DNA from 2 places in the Nocardioides sp. WS12 genome. Region 1 is predicted to be linked to the other one. Evidence: riboswitches for the same ligand, from Rfam matches in the RefSeq annotation. Region 1 holds a riboswitch; the other holds the start of a gene.
What was found. Region 1 has a riboswitch for thiamine pyrophosphate ahead of thiE (thiamine phosphate synthase). Riboswitches for the same ligand answer to the same signal wherever they lie in the genome.

Region 1 (7,178 bases):
GCTTCTCCGGCGATGACCAGGTCATCGCTGGCTGGGGTGGTCATCCGCCCTGCACCGCCGCCACGACGTCGACCACGTCACCCTCGACGAGCACCCAGCCGGCCCAGTCCCCGCGCGGCACCACTTCTTCGTTGACGGCGACGGCAATGCCGTGGGGGCGCGGATCGTCGAAGCGGATCGTGAGCAGGTCCGCCACGGTCGCGCGGTCCTCCAGGGTCGTTGCCTCACCGTTGTGCGTGATGGTCATGCCGTTCCTTTCCTTGCAGGGTGCATCCCGTGGTGAACCGCCGCGGATCGACCGAGGGGTCGACCGGGGCGCCGTCGAGGTGGTCGGCCACGAGGCGGGCCGTGAGGGGAGCCAGGAGCACGCCGTGCCGGAAGTGGCCCGCAGCGAGAAGGACCCCGTCGACGCCACTGGCACCGATGAGGGGGCGCCCATCCGCGGTGGTGGGCCGGTCACGAGCCGTCGACTCGATGAGCTCGGCGCGATCCAGCCCGGGCCACAGGGCGCGCGCAGCGGTGAGCAACCGGTGGACGCCACCGGCGGTCACCACGGGAGGTACCGAGTGCTCCTCGGAGGTGGCGCCGACCACGACCTCACCGTTGCCGCGCGGCACCAGGTAGATCGGCTCACCGCCAACCCAGCCGCGCACGGTGTGCGTCGGCGGGTCGTCGGCACGGACGCGGAGGATCTCGCCGCGCACGCCACGGACCAGTCCGGTCCACGGTTTCGGAAGACGGGCACCCGTGGCGACGACCGTGACGTCCGCGCCCCCGGGATCGCGGGACACCACAGGGATGCGGGAGAGCAGCGCCCCGCAGACCGCCCGCGGATCGACACTCATCTCCCCCGCAAGCAGGGCCGCACCCGCGACCCGCGCCAACACCGGCTCGCACGCCCGCACCGCCACACGGTCCAGCAGCGTCGCCCCGCCACCCAGGCCACCGACCAGCGACACCTGCCGTTCGACCTGCTGGAGGTCCCCGGCGTCGTACCCGACAAGAAGGGTGGGGTCGGCCCGCAGTTCCACGCCGAGTCGGCCGGCCAGGGCAGGCCACAGCGCCAGGGACGCCGTACCCAGCCGGAGGATCTCCTCCTCCCCGTGCCAGACCTCGGCTGCCGGGCTCAACATCCCCGCGGCTGCGTACGACGCCCCGCTGGCCGGGTGCGGATCGACAACCGTCACCGTGTGCCCGCGGCGGATCAGTTCGTCGGCGACGGTCAGGCCGATGATGCCGGCGCCCAGGACGGTGACGCGCATGCCGTTCACCCGATGGCCGCGAGGAGCTCCTCTGCTGCCACGACGGGATCGGGTGGGTGCCAGATGCCGCCGATCACGGCGACGCCGGCCGCGCCAGCTGCGAACACGTCGGCAGCACCGGACGCGGTGATCCCCCCGATCGCGATCACCGGCAACCGACCCACGACGCTCCGCAGGCCCGTCGTCCCGAGCGGTTCGGGCAACCCGGCCTTGCTCGTCGTGGCGAACACCGGGCCGACGCCGGCGTAGTCGGCACCTTCCGCTGCTGCGGTCTCGACATCGGCGAGGGACCGGCAGGTCGCACCCAGGAGCAGGCCGGGAGCGAGGGAGCGGGCGACCGCGACCGGCAGGTCACCGGACCCGAGGTGCGCACCGTCGGCGCCCGCCGCGATGGCCACGTCGACGCGGTCGTTCACGATGACGGTCGCTCCGACCGGGCGGACGGCCGCGATGACGGTCCGGGTCAGCTCGATCAGCCGGCGGGCGTCGTACGCCTTCGACCGGACCTGGAATCCGTCGACGCCGAGCTCGGCCAGGCGGGTCAGGACCGAGAGGTCGTCGTGTTCGGAGACGAGGCAGGTGATCCTCGGGACCGTTGAAAAGCGCATGGGCTGCTCCTTCTCTTCCTTCGCCGGTATGAGCCGGATCAGGTTCGACGGTCGGAGCAGCTTCAGCTCCCTCTCAGCCCGCTGCTGCGGACTCCCGTGGGATGGATGTCGCAGACGATAGCCGACCGTCGAGTTCCGCCAGATGGCGGCGTACGGCGACGGCGGCCGCACGCCCGGCGCGGTTGCCCCCGATGGTGCTGGCCGAGGGCCCGTAGCCCACCAGGTGCACGCGGGGGTCGCGCTCGACCGTGGTGGCCGTCTGGACATCGGCGCCGGTCTGCAGCAGCGCGATCCCGCCGAGCTCGCTGCGCAGGTGCAGCGGCGCGAGGTGCGCGACGGCCGGTCGGAAGCCGGTGGCCCACAAGATCACGTCCACGGGTTCGAAGGTGCCGTCGGCCCAGCGCACGCCGTCGGGCTCGATCCGGGCAAACATCGGGCGGCGCCGTTCGTAGGCGCCCAGCCGCGCGGCCTCCTGCTCCTGTGGGCGCAGGCCGAGCCCGGTCACGCTCACGACGCTGGCCGGCGGCAGGCCGGCCCGCACGCGCTTCTGGACCAGCTCGATCGCATCGCGACCAGAACGCTCGTCCCAGTCCGAGCGCCACACGGGCGGACGCCGGGTCGCCCAGAGCACGTCGGTCCGCGGTGCGAGTTCGCCGATGAACTGCACCGCCGACGCGCCACCGCCCACGACCAGCACCCGCTTGCCGTCGAAGTGCTCGGGGCCGGGGTAGTCGACGGTGTGCAGTTGCTCGCCGCGGAACGACTCCGCACCGGGGTAGTACGGCAGGAACGGTTGGGTCCACGTGCCCGTCGCGTTGATCAGGGTGCGGGTCCACCAGGTCCGCGCTCCCGCGTGCACGCCGAGCAAGTCGCCTTCGGATGTCACCCGGTCCACCCGGACCGGACGGACGACCGGCAGCCCGCGCTCCGCCTCGTAGCGCGCGAACCAGTCGGGCAGGACCGCATTCGCCCGATCGCTCGAGCCGCCGGGCGCTGCAGCGTCAGGCAGGTCGGCGACGCCGTGGACGTCCTGCATGCTCAGCGAGTCCCACCGGTGCTGCCACGCTCCGCCGGGCTGCGCGTTGGCGTCCAGCACGACGTGGTCGAGGCCCAGGCGAGCCAGGTGGTACGACGCCGACAGGCCGGCCTGGCCTGCTCCGATCACCACGACGTCGTACACCTTCACGGTGGTGGAACAGCCGGCCCCGTCCATCTATGCCGCCGCTGTGCCGCCCGCTGTGCCGTCCGCGATGAGAACCCCGGTTACCAACCGTGACCTTCTATGGCTAACCTTCGTTAAATCTGCGGAAAGTACTCGGATTTCCTCCCGAACAGGCGGAGAGTTACCTCCAAAGCTTGCAACTCAATACTTGTCATCAATGGGAATGGGGTCCCGTGAACACGCGGAAGATTGTCTCTGTAGTCACCTTCGCCCTCATGGGCGCGGGCTTGACGCTCACGCCTACGACGGCGCAAGCCGCTGAAAATGTGGTCTGGAGTTACGCAGCCAGCACAGGCGGAACGTACGTCAAGGTCCAGGACAGCTTGGTCAACTCTGACCTCACGGCCCAGTCCTCGGTCACCGGAGGCGCGAAGTCGTCCTCCTCCAAGAACAGCACTGCTGCTGCGAACGTCGCTGGCCTGCTCTCGGTCGGCGCCATCGAAACCAGCACCAGCGCGAACGTCAACACGGTCGCGAAGACCACGACGCTCAACGGCTGGGCACGCACGGCCAAGGTCGACCTGCTCGGTGGCCTGATCCGGGTCGACGCCCTCACGACGACGATCTCCACGGTCGGTCGCGCGGACGGCACCGCCTCGCACACGGCCAACACCCAGTTCGCGGGCATCAAGATCGTCGGCGTCAACCTGCCGCTGAACATCCCGAAGAACTACGGCGTCACCATCCCCGGCGTCGCCAGCATCAGCCTCAACATGTCGATCCACGGCAAGGTCGACCGCACCGCCGGCACCATCGGCTGGGCGCTCGGCGTCACGCTGCTGCAGCCGACCGGCGGCTACCCGGCCGGCGTCACGATCCTGGTCAACCCGGTCAACCAGTACCTCTCCGAGGTCGACCCGTCCTCGGGCGCTGGTCTGTCCGGCACGGCCTACGGCACCCGCGTCGAGGCCAACGTCAGCGACCAGATCCAGGTCATCAGTGACCCGACCGCTCGCGTCGGCACCCCGTTCGGCTCCAGCAACGGCAAGACGCTGACGAACTCGACGCTCAGCGTGAAGATCCCCGGCCTGCTCACCACCGGTGTGGTGAGTTCGACGACGACGTCCACCAAGGACGCCTTCGGCAACGCTGAGGTCACCAACACCAACCAGACGGCCGGGCTCAACCTGCTCGGTGGTCTGATCAAGGCGAACGCCATCAAGGTGACGGCGACCGGCAAGCTCCAGGACGGCGTCTGGACCAGCTCCATGAAGATGGAACTCGTCAACCTGGTCATTGCCGGCAAGCAGATCCCGATCAACGTCTCCCCGAACACCGTCATCAACGTGGCGGGCCTCGGCGAGGTCGCGATCAACCTGCAGCGCAAGCACCCGGGCGGTGCGTACTTCAACCGCATCGACGGTGTGCGCATCACGCTCAGCACTGCTCAGGCCGGTCTTCCGGTCGGTGCCGTGATCGAGCTCGGCGTGGCCAGCACGGCGATCTCGCCGCAGCTCACGGCGCCCTGATCGAAGCAGACAACTGAGGGGCTGGGTCGCTATGCGACCCAGCCCCTTCGTCATTCCGGATCAGCGATATCCTCGGTAGTCGTGGCTGACGCAGAGTTCCGGTATTCCGACCTCCTCCCGACCGGCAAGGACGACACCCCCTACCGGTTGATCACGACCGAAGGTGTTTCAACCGTCGAGGGGCCTGACGGCCGCACCTTCCTCCAGGTCGATCCAGCCGCCATCCAGCGGCTCACCTCCGAGGCGATGCACGACATCAGCCACTACCTGCGGCCGGCGCACCTCAAGCAGCTCCGCAAGATCATCGACGACCCCGAGGCGTCCGGGAACGACCGCTTCGTGGCGCTCGACCTGCTCAAGAACGTCAACATCTCCGCCGGCGGCGTGCTGCCGATGTGCCAGGACACCGGTACCGCGATCGTGATGGGCAAGAAGTCCGAAGGTGTCCTCACCGGCGCCGACGACGGCGAGGCGATCAGCCGTGGTGTGTACGACGCCTACACGAAGCTGAACCTGCGCTACAGCCAGCTCGCCCCCCTGACGACGTACGACGAGAAGAACACCGGCACCAACCTGCCGGCCCAGATCGAGCTCTACTCCACGGTCCAGGGCGAGAAGGGCCCGGAGTACAAGTTCCTCTTCATGGCCAAGGGCGGCGGCTCGGCCAACAAGTCCTTCCTGTTCCAGGAGACGAAGGCGGTCCTGAACCCGAAGCGGATGCTGGAGTTCCTCGACGAGAAGATCCGCTCGCTCGGCACGGCCGCCTGCCCGCCGTACCACCTGGCCGTGGTCATCGGCGGTACGTCGGCGGAGTTCGCGCTCAAGACCGCGAAGTACGCCTCGGCGCACTACCTCGACAACCTCCCGACCGAGGGCAGCATGAGCGCCCACGGGTTCCGCGACCTGGAGCTCGAGGAGGAGGTCTTCAAGCTCACCCAGGAGTTCGGGATCGGCGCCCAGTTCGGCGGCAAGTACTTCTGTCACGACGTGCGCGTGGTCCGCCTCCCCCGTCACGGTGCGTCGTGCCCGGTGGCCATTGCGGTCTCCTGCTCGGCTGACCGCCAGGCGCTCGGCAAGATCACCGCCGACGGTGTCTTCCTCGAGCAGCTCGAGACGGACCCGGCGCAATACATGCCCGACGCCGGTGTCGCCGAGGACATCTCCGGTGGCGAGGTGGTCGAGGTCGACCTGAACCGCCCGATGAGCGAGATCCTCGCCCAGCTCTCGCAGTTCCCCGTGAAGACCCGGCTCTCCCTCACCGGCCCGCTGGTCGTGGCACGCGACATCGCGCACGCCAAGATCCAGGAACTCCTCGACGCGGGCCAGCCGATGCCGGAATACCTCAAGAACCACCCGGTCTACTACGCCGGCCCCGCCAAGACGCCAGCCGGCATGGCGTCCGGGTCCTTCGGCCCGACGACCGCCGGCCGGATGGACTCCTACGTCAAGGCGTTCCAGGCCGCAGGCGGGTCGATGGTGATGCTCGCCAAGGGCAACCGCAGCAAGCAGGTCACCGAGGCCTGCAACGAGTACGGCGGGTTCTACCTCGGCTCGATCGGCGGCCCGGCCGCGCGGCTGGCCCAGGACTGCATCAAGAGCCAGGAAGTGCTGGAGTACCCCGAACTCGGCATGGAAGCCGTCTGGAAGATCGAGGTCGAGAACTTCCCGGCCTTCATCGTCGTCGACGACAAGGGCAACGACTTCTTCACCGACCCCTCGGGCGCCGTCAACGTCCCGCTGGGCGCCATCCGGGTGCGCTCGGCCGAGTAGTCGACCCGTCCGGCGTCAAAGACCCACTCCGCCACCGATCCCGGGCATGGTCCCCAAGATGGCGGCCCACTGGGCCAGGTCGGCCTTGCGCTGCTGCAGGTCCTGACGGACCACGGCACCCAGGCCGATCCCGCGCGCGACATCGAGGGTCAGTCGTACCGACGACTGCACCTCCTGCCGGCTCGGGTCCGCATGCAGCAGCTCGATGGTGAGTTCCTCCATCTCGCGGCTGAACCGGCGTTCGATCGGGACCACGAGGGCCCGCAGGGTCGGGTCCGAGGCCGCCGCAACCCACAGGTTCAACGCGGCCCGGCCGACCACGTCGGTCCAGACGCTGGTCAACCGGGTCAGCACGTCGAGCACCGGGTTGTCGTCGTGCTCGTCGGCCGGCTGCGTGCGGAGCCGGTCACCGAGGCCGTCGGCCACGCGTTGCACGGCGTCGCGGACCAGGTCGTCGCGGCTCGCAAAGTGGTGCTGGGCGGCGCCGCGGGAAACTCCCGCGCGCGCCGCCACAGCAACAACGGTGGTGCCGTGCCACCCGACTTCGGCGAGGCTCTCGATCGTTGCGTCGAGAAGGCTCTCCCGGGTGGCCCGGCTCCGGTCCTGCTGAGGTTCGCGCCCCATGCGCTGTCCTGCTGTCCGCTCAGGCGTAGAGCGAGTCGATCTGCGCCGAGTACTTCTCGGCGATCGGCTTCCGCTTGAGCTTGAGGGTCGGGGTGAGCTCGTCGCCACCGGGCATCCAGAAGGTCGGGACGACCTCGAACTTCTTGACCTGCTCGACGCGCGACAACTTCGCGTTGCCGGCGTCGATGCCCTGCTGGATCAGGGCCAGCACGCCCGGGTCCTT
Region 2 (7,178 bases), 1.5 Mb from region 1:
CGATCGTCGTGGCGCGCGACCTCGGCTGGACTCGGCACGAGCACGCCTTCGACACTCTCGACATCTTCAGCCAGGGCATGGCGGCGATGGAGACCAAGGCCCACCTCGACCTGCTTGTCGCGCGCGGCCAGGCCACGGAGGCCGATCACGCCGACGGGGTCCTGTACCTCGCGACCTGACGGTCAGCGCAGTACTTCGAGGAGCGATGCGTGGTCGTCGGTCCAAGCCTGGTCGGCCGTGCCGGTCAGCGGCGCCCAGTTCGACTCCGCGACGAGGGTGTCCGCCAGACCGCCTTCGGGGCTCAGTGCGATCCAGCCCGATCGGACGCCGAGGGGCTTGCTGCCGCCCTCGCCGACGGCTGCGTGCCAGCCCAGCCGCTGCGCGGCGCCCGCGACCACCGGTGCGAGGTCGAAGTACAGGTTGCTGATGTGGACGACGATGGAGCCGCCGTTGCGGATGCGGGTCGCGTACTCGGCGAAGGCCTCGGCGGTCAGCAGGTGCACCGGGATGGCGTCCGAGCTGAAGGCGTCGAGGACCAGCAGGTCGGTCGTGGAGGGGGCGAGCTCGGCGACGCGCCGCCGTCCGTCGCCGGCCGTGGTCTCCACGGTTGCAGCTGAGTCGGCCAGGAACGTGAAGTAGCGCTGGTCGCTCGCGATCCGCACGACTTCGGGGTCGATCTCGATGAACCGGATTGTTTGCCCCGGAAGGCCGTAGGCGGCGATGGTGCCTGTCCCGAGGCCGACGGCCGTGATGTCGACGAGGTCCTTGCCGACCGTGTCGAACACGTCGCCGAGCGGGCCGTTGCGGGCGTAGTAGCTGGTCGGCTCCGAGCGCTCGTCGGGCTTGCGGGACTGGAAGCCGTGCACGGTCGTTCCGTGGGCGAGCTCGACCCGATCGTCGTGCTGGACGACGAGGTAGGAGCCGTAGAAGGTGCGAGACCTGGCCAGCACCTCTCCGCGGGGCAGGGAGATGAACGCGCCGATGGCGAGCACGGTGGTCATGCCGAGGGCAATCCAGCGCGTGGCTCCCAGCGCGAGCCACAACAGGGGCACGCCGGCCAGCACGAGTGTGTACTCGATGACCCGGTCGAAGAGCAGGGGCGCGAGCAGTCCGTTGAACAGGCCGCCGAGCGCACCGCCGATCGACACCACGACGAAGAACAGGGTCAGGTGGTCGGCCGCGGGCCGGTCCGCGGCGAGCAGCGCGTGCGCCACGTACGCGACCACCGCGAGCAGGGCGAGGTGGACCAGGACGGTCACCGGGAGCGGCAGGGTGCGCTCGACGAGGGTCAGGGCCCGGGTCACGATCACCAGAACGATGGCGACGGCTGCCGCGGTGCCCGGTCGTTTGCGCCCGGTTCCCGCGAAGGCGATCACGAAGGTGGCGAGGTAGATCGCCAGGGGCACCACCCACAGCAGCGGCACCGGCGCGACGTCCGTCGTCAGGTGCGTGGTCACGCCGAGCATCAGTGAGGACGGCAGGAACGCGAGCGCCAGCCAGATCAGCATCCGGCGTACGGCGGGCCGCTGAGAGTGCTGGGCAGGCGCAGCAGCACGTCGATGTCCCCGGAAGGCGACCAGGCCGCAGGCGGCCACCAGGGCGAGGAAGCCCACGAACGCCCACGACCATGCCGAGCGCTGCGTGCCGAGGGACAAGTGAGGCTCGACCACGAACGGGTAGGCCAGCAGGCCGACGAAGCTGCCCACGTTGCTCGCGGCGTAGAGGAAGTAGGGGTCGTCGGCGCGGGGAACGTCCAGCCAGGAGTACCACCGTTGCAGGACCGGCCCCGTCGTCGTGAGTACGGCGAACGGCAGGCCGATCATCACCAGCAACGTGCGGAGCAGCCAGAAGACCGGCGACGACTCCGGGGTCGCGTCGGACGGCAGCGCGAGCGGCAGGACGAGCAGGGGAAGCAGCAGAAACGGGGCGAGCGTGAGCGGCTGCCCGCGCGGGCCCAGGCGCGAGGTCAGATGGACGAACACGTAGCCGAGCAGCAGCACGACCTGGAAGAACAAGGTGCACGTCGCCCACACGCTGGCCGCGCCGCCGTACGACGGCAGCAGCATGCGGGCCGCCATCGGCTCGACGAGGAACAAGAGCGCGGCGCCGGTGAAGGCAGTGACGGTGTAGAGGACAGCGATCGGGTGGGTGCGGACTGCCGAGGCCTTGCCGCGCGCGATCACCGTTGTCACCGCGCCACCCTAGGGCGGACCGGCACCGGTCCGGATCGTCCGATCGGTTACCTTCTGTGGGTACGACAGGGGAGCACCGAATCGGTGCTGAGAGTGCGGATCCGCCGCAGACCCTCCGAACCTGCTCCGGTTAAGACCGGCGAAGGGAGTCATCTTCATCATGCGTGCGCGCATTCACGTCACTCGGGTCATCGGTGTCGCAGCGGTGGCGCTGGTCGCCTCCGGCTGCTCGCTCATCAGCAGTGAGAACGACGGCGAGACCGGAGCCACCGACAAGAGCGTCACCCTCGTTGCCCACGAGTCCTTCGCCCTGCCCGACGAGATGGTCGCGGCGTTCGAGAAGGAGTCCGGCTACACCCTCGAGATCAGCAAGCTCGAGGATGCCGGTGCGCTCACCAACCAGTTGGTCCTCACCAAGGACGACCCGGTCGGCGACGTCGTGTTCGGTGTCGACAACTCGTTCGCCACGCGCGCCATCGACGAGGGCGTCTTCGCGTCGTACGCGCCGACGCTGCCCGCGGGTGCCGAGAAGTTCGAACTCGAGGGCGACGACGATGACGCGCTGACCCCGATCGACAACGGCAACGTGTGTGTCAACGTCGACAACGCGTGGTTCAGGAAGAACGGCATCGCTGCCCCGACCAGCCTCGCGGACCTGACCGAGCCGGCCTACAAGGACCTGTTCGTGATCCCGGGCGCCAGCACCAGTTCGCCTGGCCTGGCCTTCCTGCTCGCCACGATCGAGGAGTACGGCGACGAGTGGCCCAGCTACTGGGAGGACCTGGTCGCCAATGGCGCGAAGGTCGTCAAGGGCTGGTCGGACGCGTACTTCACCGACTTCACCTTCTCCGGTGGCGACCGCCCGATCGTCGTGTCCTACGACTCCTCGCCCGCCTTCACGCTCAACAAGGCCGGCACGAAGTCGACGACGAGCGCGCTGCTCGACAACTGCTTCGAGCAGGTCGAGTACGCCGGCATCCTCAAGGGTGACGAGGACGACGAGACCAACGTGGCTGGTGCCGAGGCCGTCATCGACTGGCTGCTGAGCCCCGAGGTGCAGGCCGCACTGGCTCCCTCGATGTACGTCTTCCCGGTCGCCGACGGCATCGAACTGCCGGCCGAGTGGGCCACCTTCGCGAAGCGCCCCGAGGGCACGGACCAGGTCGCTCCGGCCGAGATCGCCAGCGAGCGCCAGGCGTGGCTGGAGGAGTGGAACGAGATCATCTCCCGATGACCTCCTCCGCCGGGACAGGCCGCAAGGCAGCGTTCGCGCTGCTTGCTGCCGTCCCGGTGGTCGTTTTCGCGGTGTTCTTCGTGCTGCCGGTCGGCGCGATGCTCGGGCGTGGCCTGTGGCCCGAGGGCCGCTTCGATCCGGGAGCCGTGGTCGACGTACTCCAGCGACCCCGGACGGGGCGGGTGCTGTGGTTCACCGTCTGGACGAGCACGGTCGCGACCGCCATCGCTGTCTTGCTGGGAGTCCCGGCCGCGTATGTCCTGCACCGGTTGCGGTTCCGGGGCCGCGCGCTGGTGAGGGCGGCGCTGTTGGTGCCGTTCGTGCTGCCCACGGTGGTCGTCGGCCTCGCGGTTCGTGAGCTGATCTCGTCGTCCGGGCCGCTCGGCTTCCTGGGTCTCGACGGCAGCCCGGTGGCGATCCTGATCGGCCTGGTGTTCTTCAACGTCGCGGTCGTCATCCGCACCGTGGGCGTGGCGTGGGAGGGCCTCGACCGCCGACCGGGGGAGGCCGCCGCGGCGCTGGGCGCCTCGCCGTGGCAGGTGTTCCGCACCGTGACCTTCCCCGCGCTCCGACCGGCGATCGTCTCCGCGGCCAGCGTGGTCTTCCTGTTCTGCGCCACCGCGTTCGGTGTCGTGCTGGTGCTCGGCGGCGTGAAGTACTCGTCGGTCGAGACCGAGATCTACCTGCTCACCGCGGACCTGCTCGACCTGCCCGCGGCCGCAGCCCTGTCGCTGGTGCAGATGATCGCGGTCGTCGTCCTCCTGGTCGTGGTCGGACGCCTGCGCGCCGTCCCCGACCCGACGGTACGACGATCCGTGGCTGCCCCAGCACGACCGCAAGCTCGTGACATTCCAGCAGTGGTGGTCACCGCGTTGACCTTGTTGGCCGTGTCGCTGCCGATCCTGACGCTGGTCGTCGCGTCCTTCCGGAGCGACGGTGCCTGGACCCTCGACTTCTACCGCGCACTCGAGGGGTCGGGTGACGGACTGCTCCAGGTGTCGGTGACCGACGCGCTGGCCGCGTCGCTGCGGATCGCGGTCGACGCGACCTGGATGTCCCTGTCGTTGGGCCTGATCGTCGCGTTCGTGGTGACCCGGCGGACCCGGACGCGCACCGGTCGCCGGATGCGCACCGTGCTCGACGGCTTCTTCATGCTGCCGCTCGGCGTCTCCGCGGTGACCCTGGGCTTCGGATTCCTGATCGCACTCGACGAGCCGCCACTGGACCTGCGCAGCAGCCCGCTCCTGGTGCCGATCGCCCAGGCCCTGGTGGCTCTGCCCCTGGTGGTGCGGACCCTCGTTCCTGTCCTGGCGGGCATCGACGACCGGCAGCGGCAAGCTGCTGCCTCGCTCGGGGCCTCACCGTTGCGGGCGATCCGCACCGTCGACGTGGCCGTCGTGTGGCGGCCGTTGCTCGCAGCCGCCGGCTTCGCGTTCGCCGTGTCGCTGGGCGAGTTCGGCGCGACGTCCTTCATCGTGCGGCCTGCCGAGCCCACACTGCCCGTCGCGATCTACCGGTTGCTGAGCCATCCCGGTGCCCTCAACTACGGCACCGCGATGGCGGCTTCGGTCGTCCTGGCTGCGGTGACCGCCGCTGTCATCCTTGTCGTCGAGCGGCTGCGTGTGCCGGGAACAGGAGCCTGGTGATGCTGGACCTCAAGGGCGTGACCGTCACCTTCGACGGCACCCGTGCCGTCGATGCCGTCGACCTCTCCGTCAAGGACGGCGACGTGCTCGCCGTCCTCGGCCCGTCGGGTTGCGGCAAGTCGACCCTGTTGCGGGCAGTCGCCGGACTCGAGCCCCTCGCCGAAGGGTCGATCTCGTGGGATGGCGGCGACCTCGCCGACACCCCGACGCACCGCCGCGGCTTCGCGCTGATGTTCCAGGACGGACAACTCTTCGACCACCTGACCGTGGCCCGCAATGTCGGCTACGCCCAACGCCTGCGCGGGTTGTCGCGTGCCGCAGTCCGCACCGAGGTCGACGACCTGCTCGCTCTCGTCGGGCTCGCGGGCTTCGGCGACCGCCTGCCGCGCAGCCTCTCCGGCGGCGAGCGGCAACGGGTCGCCCTGGCGCGGTCCCTCGCAGCACGCCCGCGCCTGCTGCTCCTCGACGAACCGCTCAGTGCCCTCGACGCGGAACTGCGCGGCCGCCTGGCCACCGACCTGCGCCGCATCCTCACCGCGTCCGGAACGACCGCGCTGATGGTCACCCACGACCAGGCCGAGGCCTTCGCGGTCGCCGACCGGCTCGCGGTGATGCGCGGGGGCCAGATCGTGCAGGAGGGCGCCGCGACCGAGGTGTGGGGAGCGCCCGTCGACGGCGACACCGCCCTGTTCCTCGGCTACTCCCGCGTACTGGAAGGGGATGCTGCGGCCGCCCTGCTGCGACTGGCGGGTGCGCCCGCCGCTCCCGGCGCGGCGGTGGCGGTCCGGTCCTCGGCGGTCCAAGCGGGACCCGGGCAGGGCCAACCGGCCGTCGTACAGGACTTCGGCCTGACGCCGGACGGGAGTCGTGTCGTGGTGTCGGTCGACGGGGTCGGTGATCTCGAGGCCGTGGGCGCCCCGGGGTGGGCACCGGCGTCGGGAAACAGCGCCGCCGTACAGGTGGATCGGCGTGGCCTGGCCGTGATTCCCGACGCACCAGCACGATGGTCAGGATCGGTCTCCTAGACTGCCCCGGTGTATCGCCGCGCCTATACCCTCCTCATCGGCACGGCCGCGATCATGCTGGGGCTTGCGATCTTCACCGCGGTCAAGCTCGACCGCCGCCTGCTCGACCCGGAGGGCAGCTTCCTCGGACCGTCCTACATCCGCCTGCCGTTGCTGCTCATCGGCGCGTTGCTGCTGGACCTGCTGCCGCTGACCCTCTGGAAGGCCCGTGGCCGTCCGAACCGGGTGATGCCGATCGTGCGGCACCGCCTGAAGACCCACTGGACCAGGGAACGCGCCACCCTGGTGGCGATCGGTGTCATCAGCTTCTACCTGACCTACGTCAGCTATCGGAACCTCAAGTCGTTCCTGCCCTTTGTGCGTTCCGACCCGGCCGCCGCACCGGGCGAGGTCCGGGCGCTGTCCTACGACCGCGAGCTGCACATCATGGACCGGGTCATCTTCTTCGGGAACGACCCGAGCGACGTCCTGCACGCGATCCTGGGCAAGACGGTCACCGCTGAGGTGCTCTCGCCGATCTACCTGATGTTCCTGCCGCTGGTCCCGCTCGGCGTGACGGCCTGGCTGGTCTGGTCGCGGAACATGTCGTTCGGCTACTGGTTCGTGACCTCGCAGTGCCTGGCCTGGTCGCTCGGCACCCTGTCCTACTACCTCCTCCCGACCCTCGGCCCGGGTATCGCCTACGCCGCGGAGTACTACGGAACCGGAGGTCTGGCGCACACCGGCACGACCGACCTGATGAACGGGATCGTGAGAGCCAGGGGCAATGTCCTGTACGGCGGCGCGACCGGCTCGGTGAACTCGATCGCCGGCTTCGCGAGCCTCCACTGCGCGATCACCCTGCTCTTCGCGCTGATGGTCCAGTACACGTTGCGCTCGAAGATCCTGAAGTGGGTCTTCTGGGTGAACTTCGGCCTGACCGTCGTCGCGACCCTGTACTTCGGCTGGCACTACGTCGCCGACGACATCGCGGGCATCGCGATTGCCGTCGTGGCCTTCTACGTCGGTGGGATCGCGAGCGGTCAGAAGTTCGATCGCGGCCTGCATTCACACCCGACCACGACGACGTCGAAGGTACCCA

Region 2: it holds a riboswitch for thiamine pyrophosphate, as region 1 does, so the genes downstream of both, HRC28_RS04625 (thiamine ABC transporter substrate-binding protein) here and thiE (thiamine phosphate synthase) in region 1, are expected to answer to the same signal.

What each region holds. Positions count from the first base shown of each region.
Region 1 is NZ_CP053928.1:4,686,549-4,693,726, forward strand. Features, by position in the region: gene HRC28_RS22605 (thiazole synthase) at 1-44, opposite strand, end outside; gene thiS (sulfur carrier protein ThiS) at 41-247, opposite strand; gene HRC28_RS22615 (FAD-dependent oxidoreductase) at 225-1,262, opposite strand; gene thiE (thiamine phosphate synthase) at 1,268-1,870, opposite strand; TPP riboswitch at 1,869-1,978, opposite strand; gene HRC28_RS22625 (FAD-dependent oxidoreductase) at 1,944-3,083, opposite strand; gene HRC28_RS22630 (choice-of-anchor P family protein) at 3,308-4,561, shown strand; gene HRC28_RS22635 (fumarate hydratase) at 4,643-6,331, shown strand; gene HRC28_RS22640 (TetR/AcrR family transcriptional regulator) at 6,347-6,955, opposite strand; gene HRC28_RS22645 (AMP-binding protein) at 6,975-7,178, opposite strand, start outside.
Region 2 is NZ_CP053928.1:1,003,048-1,010,225, forward strand. Features, by position in the region: gene HRC28_RS04615 (MBL fold metallo-hydrolase) at 1-179, shown strand, start outside; gene HRC28_RS04620 (hypothetical protein) at 183-2,192, opposite strand; TPP riboswitch at 2,250-2,357, shown strand; gene HRC28_RS04625 (thiamine ABC transporter substrate-binding protein) at 2,353-3,426, shown strand; gene HRC28_RS04630 (ABC transporter permease subunit) at 3,423-5,072, shown strand; gene HRC28_RS04635 (ABC transporter ATP-binding protein) at 5,072-6,097, shown strand; gene HRC28_RS04640 (phosphatase PAP2 family protein) at 6,107-7,178, shown strand, end outside.